2 linked regions of the Sandaracinus amylolyticus genome follow. The main gene of each other region encodes a partner of the protein of the gene in region 2 in a complex. Links are inferred from orthologs where the notes say so. Each region holds a gene or a part of one and is shown on either strand. Other genes may lie near its edges.

Region 1 (3,309 bases), 870 kb from region 2 along the record:
CGAGTTCCTGCGCGACGAAGCGCCGGCGAGCGCGGACCCCGCGCTCGGCGGGCGCAGCTGGGGCCAGGTCGCGTACGACGCGTGGCGCGAGCACGGCGGCGACGAGCCGTTCGACATGGAGGTCGTCGAGGTGGCGCTGGGCGCGTCGCCGCGCGCGTGCCCGGTGGAGGAGATCGACGCCGGCGTGCAGCCGACGATGGACGCGGGCACGACGGACTTCGAAGGCGGGGGAGGGTGCGGCTGCCGCGCGGGCGCGCGAAGCGCTGGGGCGGGCTGGTGGCTCGCGCTCGCGCCGCTCGTGTGGCTCGTGACGCGCCGAAGAGCGCGATGACGCGCGACGAAGCGCTACGCTCCGGCGATGGCTCTCGACCCGCTCTACCAACCGCGCGCGGTTGCGCCATGGGGCGACTACGGCGCGATCCTGGTGCACGGCATGACGACGCACGCGCCGCGCCGTGCTGACGGTCGCATCCCACTCGAGCGAACGGGTCCGTTCGTTCCGCCGATCACGTACCCCGGGAACATCCTCGTGAACGACGATGTCCGCGGTGCGCTCGAGCGTTCCGGGCTGAGTGGTCTGTCCTTCACGCCGGTGCACAAGACACGGATCGTGTGGTCGAGCTGGGAGACGTGGGATCGGACCGCCGAGGATCCCGAGGAGGACCCCGCGCACGGCGAGCCCGAGGACTACATCCTCGCCGTGCCGCACGACGAGGAGCTCGCGCGGTCGATGCGGGACCTGCATGCGATCGTGCCGACCGGTCGCGCGCGCATCGAGAAGCGCCCACCGCGTCCGATCGACCTCGCCGTCCCGGAGGTCATTGCCATCCCGGTACCAGGGTCAGCGTGGCCGATCCGGATCTGCCAACCCGAGCGGTGGACGCGCGATTGGCCGGTGCTCGTCGTGACCGAGCACGACGGGAGCGACTTCGCCCTCGCACCACCCTACGAGATCCCGATCCTGAGCGAGCGCGCCTGCGCAGCGCTCGCGAGCGAGTGGATCGAGTTCGAGCGCTTCGCCCGCGAGGGCTGATCACGACGCGGCCCGCAGGCGAGACACGTGCGCGTGCACGTGCTCGTCCCGCGTGCCTCGTCCACGTGCCGCCTGCGCGTGCTCGGCCGTGCTCTCAGCGCTTCGCGCTATCCATCCGCGACACGAACCGCTTGAACAGGTACCGCGCATCGTGCGGTCCCGCGCTCGCCTCGGGGTGGTACTGCACCGAGAACGCCCCGCTGTCGCGGTGCTCGAGGCCCATGCACGTGCCGTCGTTCAGGTGCACGTGGGTCACGTCGCACTTGCCCGCGAGCGACTCCGCGTCGACCGCGAACCCGTGGTTCTGCGTCGTGATCTCCACGCGGCCCGTCGCGAGATCCTTCACCGGGTGGTTCAGCCCGCGGTGGCCGAACTTCATCTTGTAGGTCTTCCCGCCCAGCGCGAGCGCGAGCATCTGGTGCCCGAGGCAGATCCCGAAGAGCGGCTTCTGCCCGACGAGCTCGCGCACCGTCTCGATCCCGTGCGCGACCGCCGCCGGGTCTCCGGGGCCGTTCGAGATGAACACGCCGTCGGGATCGTGCGCGAGGATGTCCTTCGCGCTCGTCGTCGCGGGCACGACCGTCACGCGGCACCCGTGGTCCACGAGGCAGCGCAGGATGTTCTTCTTCACGCCGAAGTCGACCGCGACCACGTGCCGCGTCGGCTCGCCCTCGGGCACGTGCCACACGCCTGCGCCCTCGGCCCAGACGTACGGCTCGCGCGTCGTCACCGCGCCCGTGAGGTCCTGACCCGCCATCGAGGGCGCGGCCTTCGCCTTCGCGACGAGCGCCTCGGGCGAGCTCGTCCCGATCACCGCCGCCTGCGCGCCGTGGTCGCGGATGTGCCGCGTGAGCGCGCGCGTGTCGACGCGGTCGATCGCGACCACGCCGTGGCGCCGGAGGTACGCGTCGAGCGTCTCCTGGCTGCGCCAGTTGCTCGCCATCGGCGAGAGCTCGTGCATCACGAACCCCGCGACCCACGGCTTGCCGGCCTCGTCGTCCTCGGTCGTCGCGCCGGTGTTCCCGATCTCCGGCGCCGTCATCACGACGATCTGTCCGCAGTACGAGGGATCCGTGAGGACCTCCTGGTACCCGGTCATGCCCGTCGTGAACACGACCTCACCGGTCGTCTCGCCGTCGGCGCCTGCCGCACATCCCTCGAAGACCGTCCCGTCCGCCAGCGCGATCCAGGCCTTCCGCGCGTTCCGCCGCGTCATCGCTCGAACACCACCTCTCCGGCCGCGATCGTCATCGCGCACGCACCCCGCAGCTCCTTGCCGAGCCACGGAGAATTCAGGGATTTCGATCGTAGCGTCTCGCGCCCGACCGTCCACCGCGTCTCGGGGTCGATCACCGTCACGTCCGCTCGCTCACCGACGCGCAGCGAGCCTCCGCGGATCCCCGACACTCGGGCAGGTCCGCTCGTGAGCGCCTCGACGAAGCGCGTCGCCGAGAGCGCACCGCGGTGCACCAGCCCGAGCAGCAGCGGGATCGTGGTCTCCAGCCCGATCATCCCCGGCGATGCGGCCGCGAGCTCGCAGTCCTTCTCGAGCGAGCTGTGCGGTGCGTGATCCGTCGCGACGCAGTCGATGGTCCCGTCGCGCAGCGCTTCGACCATCGCCTCGACGTCCTCGGCCTCGCGCAGCGGCGGGTTCACCTTGCACGCCGTGCGGTACCCGAGGAGCTCGTGATCCGTGAGCAGGAGGTGATGCGGCGTCACCTCGCACGACACGCGCTGCCCGCGCGCCTTCGCCTCGCGGATCAGCGCGACCGCGCCCTTCGTCGAGACGTGCGCCACGTGGTAGCGCGCCTTGGCTCGCTGGTTCAGCACGAGGTCGCGCGCGACGATGACGTCCTCCGCCTCGCGCGGCCATCCGCGGAGCCCGAGCTTCGTCGAAATGGCACCTTCGTGCATCTGCGCGCCCGCCGTGAGGTGGTGGTCCTCGCAGTGCTGCGAGACGAGCAGGTCGAAGGTCGCGGCGTACTCGAGCGCGCGGCGCATGACGGCCGCGTTCATCACGCAGAGGCCGTCGTCGCTCACGCCCACCGCGCCGGCGTCCTTCATGTCCGCCATCTCGGTGAGCTGCTCGCCCTTGCTGCCCAGCGTGATCGCGCCGAACGGGAAGAGGCGCGGGCCGCCTGCTTCCTTCGCGCGGGCGACCATCTGCTCGGTGATCGCGCGGTTGTCGTTCACCGGCTTGGTGTTCGGCATCGCGCACACCGCAGTGAAGCCACCCGCGGCCGCGGCGCGCAGGCCCGACGCGATGTCTTCCTTGT
Region 2 (4,222 bases):
AGCGGCGCGCTGCCTCTTCGTGAGGCGGCGCGCCGTTCGTCTTCCGTCGCGCTATACGAGCACGCGTGGAGATCGAGCTGCCCACGCGCCGTGCGATGCGCCGCTTCGGCGCGCGCCTCGCGTCGCTGCTGCGCGAGGGCGACGTCGTGTTCCTCGAAGGGCCGCTCGGCGCGGGCAAGACGTTCCTCGTGCGCGCGATCGCACGTGGGCTCCGCGTGCCGGAGCGCGAGCCGATCACCTCGCCGACGTTCACGCTCGTGCACGAGATCACGAGCGGGCGCGTCGCGATCACCCACGCGGATCTCTATCGCCTCGACGATCCCGGCGAGCTCGACGCGCTCGGTCTGCCCGAGGCGATCACGCGATCGATCACGATCGTCGAGTGGGGCGCGCGCTTCGCGGAGCATCTCGCGCCCGATGGGATCGTCGTCACGATCGGGGGGCGCGACGCCGCGCGCGGGCGGCACGTGACGATCGCGTCGCGTGGCCCTCGTGGCGTCGCGATCATCGACGCGCTGCGCGCTCCGGAAGCCCAGTGATTCCGGATGCTCGCGCGCCTCGGCGCGCGCGATCGCGAGCACGTGCGCTTCGCCTTGTCAGCACCGCCTCCGGCTGGTAATCCGCGCGCCCGACATGCCGCGTCGTAACGATCTCCGGAAGATCATGCTCCTTGGCTCCGGACCGATCGTGATCGGGCAGGCCTGCGAGTTCGACTACTCCGGGACCCAGGGCGCGAAGGCGCTCAAGGAAGAGGGGTACGAGGTCGTCCTCGTCAACTCGAACCCTGCCACGATCATGACCGATCCCGAGTTCGCGGATCGGACCTACGTCGAGCCGCTCGTCCCCGAGGTCGTCGAGGCGATCGTCGCGCGCGAGAAGCCCGACGCGATCCTGCCCACGCTGGGAGGGCAGACCGCGCTGAACCTCGCGCTCGCGCTGCACAAGAACGGCGCGCTCGAGCGACACGGCGTCGAGCTGCTCGGCGCGAACGTCGATGCCATCAAGAAGGCCGAGGATCGCGAGCTCTTCAAGGCCGCGATGGAGAAGATCGGCCTCGGCGTCGCGAAGGCGCGCGTCGCGCGCACCATCGAGGAAGCGGACGCGGCGGTCGCGGAGATCGGGTTCCCCGTGATCCTTCGCCCGAGCTTCACGATGGGCGGATCGGGCGGCGGCATCGCCTACAACAAGGAAGAGTTCGACCAGGCCATTCGGTGGGCCTTCCAGCAGAGCCCGACGCACGAGTGCCTCGTCGAGGAGAGCGTGCTCGGCTGGAAGGAGTACGAGCTCGAGGTCATCCGCGACAACGCGGACAACTTCTCGGTCATCTGCACGATCGAGAACTTCGACCCGATGGGCGTGCACACCGGTGACTCGATCACCGTCGCGCCCGCGATGACGCTGACCGACAAGGAGTACCAGCGCCTGCGCGACGCAGCGCGAGCGGTCATCACCGAGATCGGCGTCGAGACCGGCGGCTCGAACATCCAGTTCGCGGTCAACCCCGACGACGGCCGCGTGATCGTGATCGAGATGAACCCGCGCGTGTCGCGCTCGAGCGCGCTCGCGTCGAAGGCGACGGGCTATCCGATCGCGCGCATCGCCGCGAAGCTCGCGGTCGGTTATCGCCTCGACGAGCTCAAGAACGCGATCACCGGGACCAGCGCCGCGTTCGAGCCGACGATCGACTACGTCGTCGTGAAGTGGCCGCGCTTCGCGTTCGAGAAGTTCCGCGGCGCCGATCCGCGCCTCACGACGCAGATGAAGTCGGTCGGCGAGGCGATGTCGATCGGGCGCACCTTCAAGGAAGCGTTCCAGAAGGCCGCGCGCTCGCTCGAGATCGGTCGTGACGGGCTCAGCTCGCTGATCGAGAAGGTCGACTATCGCGCGGTGCTCGAGGACGTGCGCCGCATGAAGCAGGCGTCGGTCGGCATCGCGTACGTGCCGCCGCCGGCGCGCGATCCCGCGACGATCCCCGCCGCGACGAGCGAGGAGCTCAAGGAGGCGTTGCTCGAGATCATCGAGACGCCGCTGGCCGATCGCGCGTGGTACCTCGCGGACGCGCTGCGCCTCGGCGCGACCGTCGAGGAGCTGCACCAGGCGACGAAGATCGACCCCTGGTTCCTCGTGCAGATGCGCGAGATCATCGAGGAAGAGAAGTCGCTCGCCGCGAACGCGGGCAAGCCGCTCGACACCGAGGAGCTCGCGCGCGCGAAGTCGCTCGGGTTCAGCGACGCGCGCATCGCGCAGCTGCGCGGCATCGATCGCAACATCGTGCGCGAGACGCGCACGCAGCACGGCGTGCGTCCCATCTACGCGCGCGTCGACACCTGCGCCGCGGAGTTCGTCGCGAAGACGCCGTACCTCTACTCGACGTGGGGGCGCGAGACCGAGTCGGCGCCGACGGACCGCAAGAAGGTGATGATCCTCGGCGGCGGCCCGAACCGGATCGGCCAGGGCATCGAGTTCGACTACTGCTGCGTGCACGCGGCGTTCGCGCTCCGCGAGCTCGGGTTCGAGACCATCATGGTCAACTGCAACCCGGAGACGGTCTCGACCGACTTCGACACGTCGGATCGCCTGTACTTCGAGCCGCTGACGCTCGAGGACGTGCTCGCGATCGTCGACGAGGAGAAGCCCTGGGGCGTGATCGTGCAGTACGGCGGACAGACGCCGCTGAAGCTCGCGCTCGCGCTCGCGAAGGCGGGCGTGCCGATCATCGGCACCAGCGCGGACGCGATCGATCGCGCCGAGGATCGCGAGCGCTTCGACGAGCTGCTCACGAAGCTCGGCCTGCGTCGCCCGCAGGGCGGCATCGCGCGCGGCATCCAGGAGGCGTTCACGATCGCCGAGCGGATCGGCTTCCCCGTCGTCGTGCGTCCGAGCTACGTGCTCGGCGGGCGCGCGATGGAGGTCGTGCACTCGCGCACCGATCTCGCGCAGTACTTCGCGGTCGCGCTCGCAGCGGTCGAGGACGCGGAGAAGCAGACGATCCTCGTCGACGAGTTCCTCAAGGACGCGATCGAGGTCGATGTCGACTGCGTCGCCGACGGCAAGCACGTCGTGATCGGCGGACTGCTGCAGCACATCGAAGAGGCGGGCGTGCACAGCGGCGACTCGTCGCAGGTGCTCCCCGCGCACGCGCTGCCGCCCGAGGTGCTCGCCGCGATCCGGTCGAGCACGCGCGCGCTCGCGCTCGAGCTCGGCGTGATCGGCCTGATGAACGTGCAGTTCGCGGTGCGCGGCAGCGCCGTCTACGTCATCGAGGTCAACCCGCGCGCGTCGCGCACGGTGCCCTTCGTGAGCAAGACGATCGCGGTGCCGCTCGCGAAGATCGGCGCGATGGTGATGGCGGGCAAGACGCTCGCGGAGCTCGGCTTCACGCGCGAGATCGTGCCCACGCACGTCGCGGTGAAGGAGTCGGTCTTCCCGTTCGCGAAGTTCCCCGGTGTCGACACGATCCTCGGCCCGGAGATGCGCTCGACCGGCGAGGTCATGGGCCTCGCGGACAGCTTCCCGATGGCGTTCCTCAAGGCGCAGCTCGCGTCGAGCGGGAACCTGCCCGATCGCGGCCGCGTCTTCGTGAGCGTGCGCGACGAGGACAAGCCCGCGGCCTGCGAGATCGCGTCGCGCCTCGTCGATCTCGGGTTCGTCGTGATCGCGACCGGCGGCACCGCCGACGCGATCGAGCGCGCGGGCGTCGCGTGCGAGCGCGTGAACAAGGTGCGCGAGGGACGCCCGCACATCGTCGATCGCCTCCGCAACGGCGACGTCGCGATGGTCGTGAACACGACCGCGGGCGCGCAGGCGATCCGCGACAGCTACACGCTGCGCCGCCAGACGCTCGTCTCGGGCGTGCCGTACTTCACGACGATCGCGGCCGCGGCCGCGGCGGTGGGGGCGATCGAAGCACGCCGCGAGGCGCCGCTCTCGGTGCGCTCGCTGCAGGAGTACCACGCCGCCACGAAGCGGCCGTCGTTCAAGGTGTCATGATCGCCGCGCGCACGCGCACCGCGTGCGCGGCGATCGTCATCGTCGCGCTGCTCGCCATCGCAGGGATGCCGCCCGGCGCGAGCTCGCAGGCGCAGTCGCGCTCGGAGGCGGTCCACCACCGCCACCTGCGCGTGAGCGCGCCATGGGGCTCCGAGCGCGTGCTCGTGATGTTCCCGAGGCTCGGCGCAGGGCGCGAGATCCCGCGCGATCATCGGTGGTCGGTGCTCGTCGC

Evidence for each region.
Region 1: the proteins of carB (region 2) and carA are in contact, whole or in part, in a solved structure (PDB 1KEE), measured with the Escherichia coli proteins. The link is inferred for Sandaracinus amylolyticus from one-to-one orthologs.

What each region holds. Positions count from the first base shown.
Region 1 is NZ_CP011125.1:3,972,629-3,975,937, forward strand. What follows is about bases 189-3,188. They hold carA (glutamine-hydrolyzing carbamoyl-phosphate synthase small subunit), read right to left. Parts: upstream 2,250-3,188; coding sequence 1,128-2,249; downstream 189-1,127. Other genes in these bases: DB32_RS16930 (hypothetical protein), read left to right, coding at 189-331; DB32_RS16935 (hypothetical protein), read left to right, coding at 359-1,033; DB32_RS16945 (dihydroorotase), read right to left, coding at 2,246-3,188. Outside these bases: more of DB32_RS16930, read left to right, coding at 1-188; more of DB32_RS16945, read right to left, coding at 3,189-3,309. UniProt on the Escherichia coli protein: Small subunit of the glutamine-dependent carbamoyl phosphate synthetase (CPSase).
Region 2 is NZ_CP011125.1:4,838,128-4,842,349, reverse strand. The notes cover bases 278-4,190. They hold carB (carbamoyl-phosphate synthase large subunit), read left to right. Parts: upstream 278-633; coding sequence 634-3,990; downstream 3,991-4,190. Other genes in these bases: DB32_RS20560 (alpha/beta hydrolase), read left to right, coding at 3,987-4,190; tsaE (tRNA (adenosine(37)-N6)-threonylcarbamoyltransferase complex ATPase subunit type 1 TsaE), read left to right, coding at 278-539. Outside these bases: more of tsaE, read left to right, coding at 66-277; more of DB32_RS20560, read left to right, coding at 4,191-4,222. UniProt on the Escherichia coli protein: Large subunit of the glutamine-dependent carbamoyl phosphate synthetase (CPSase).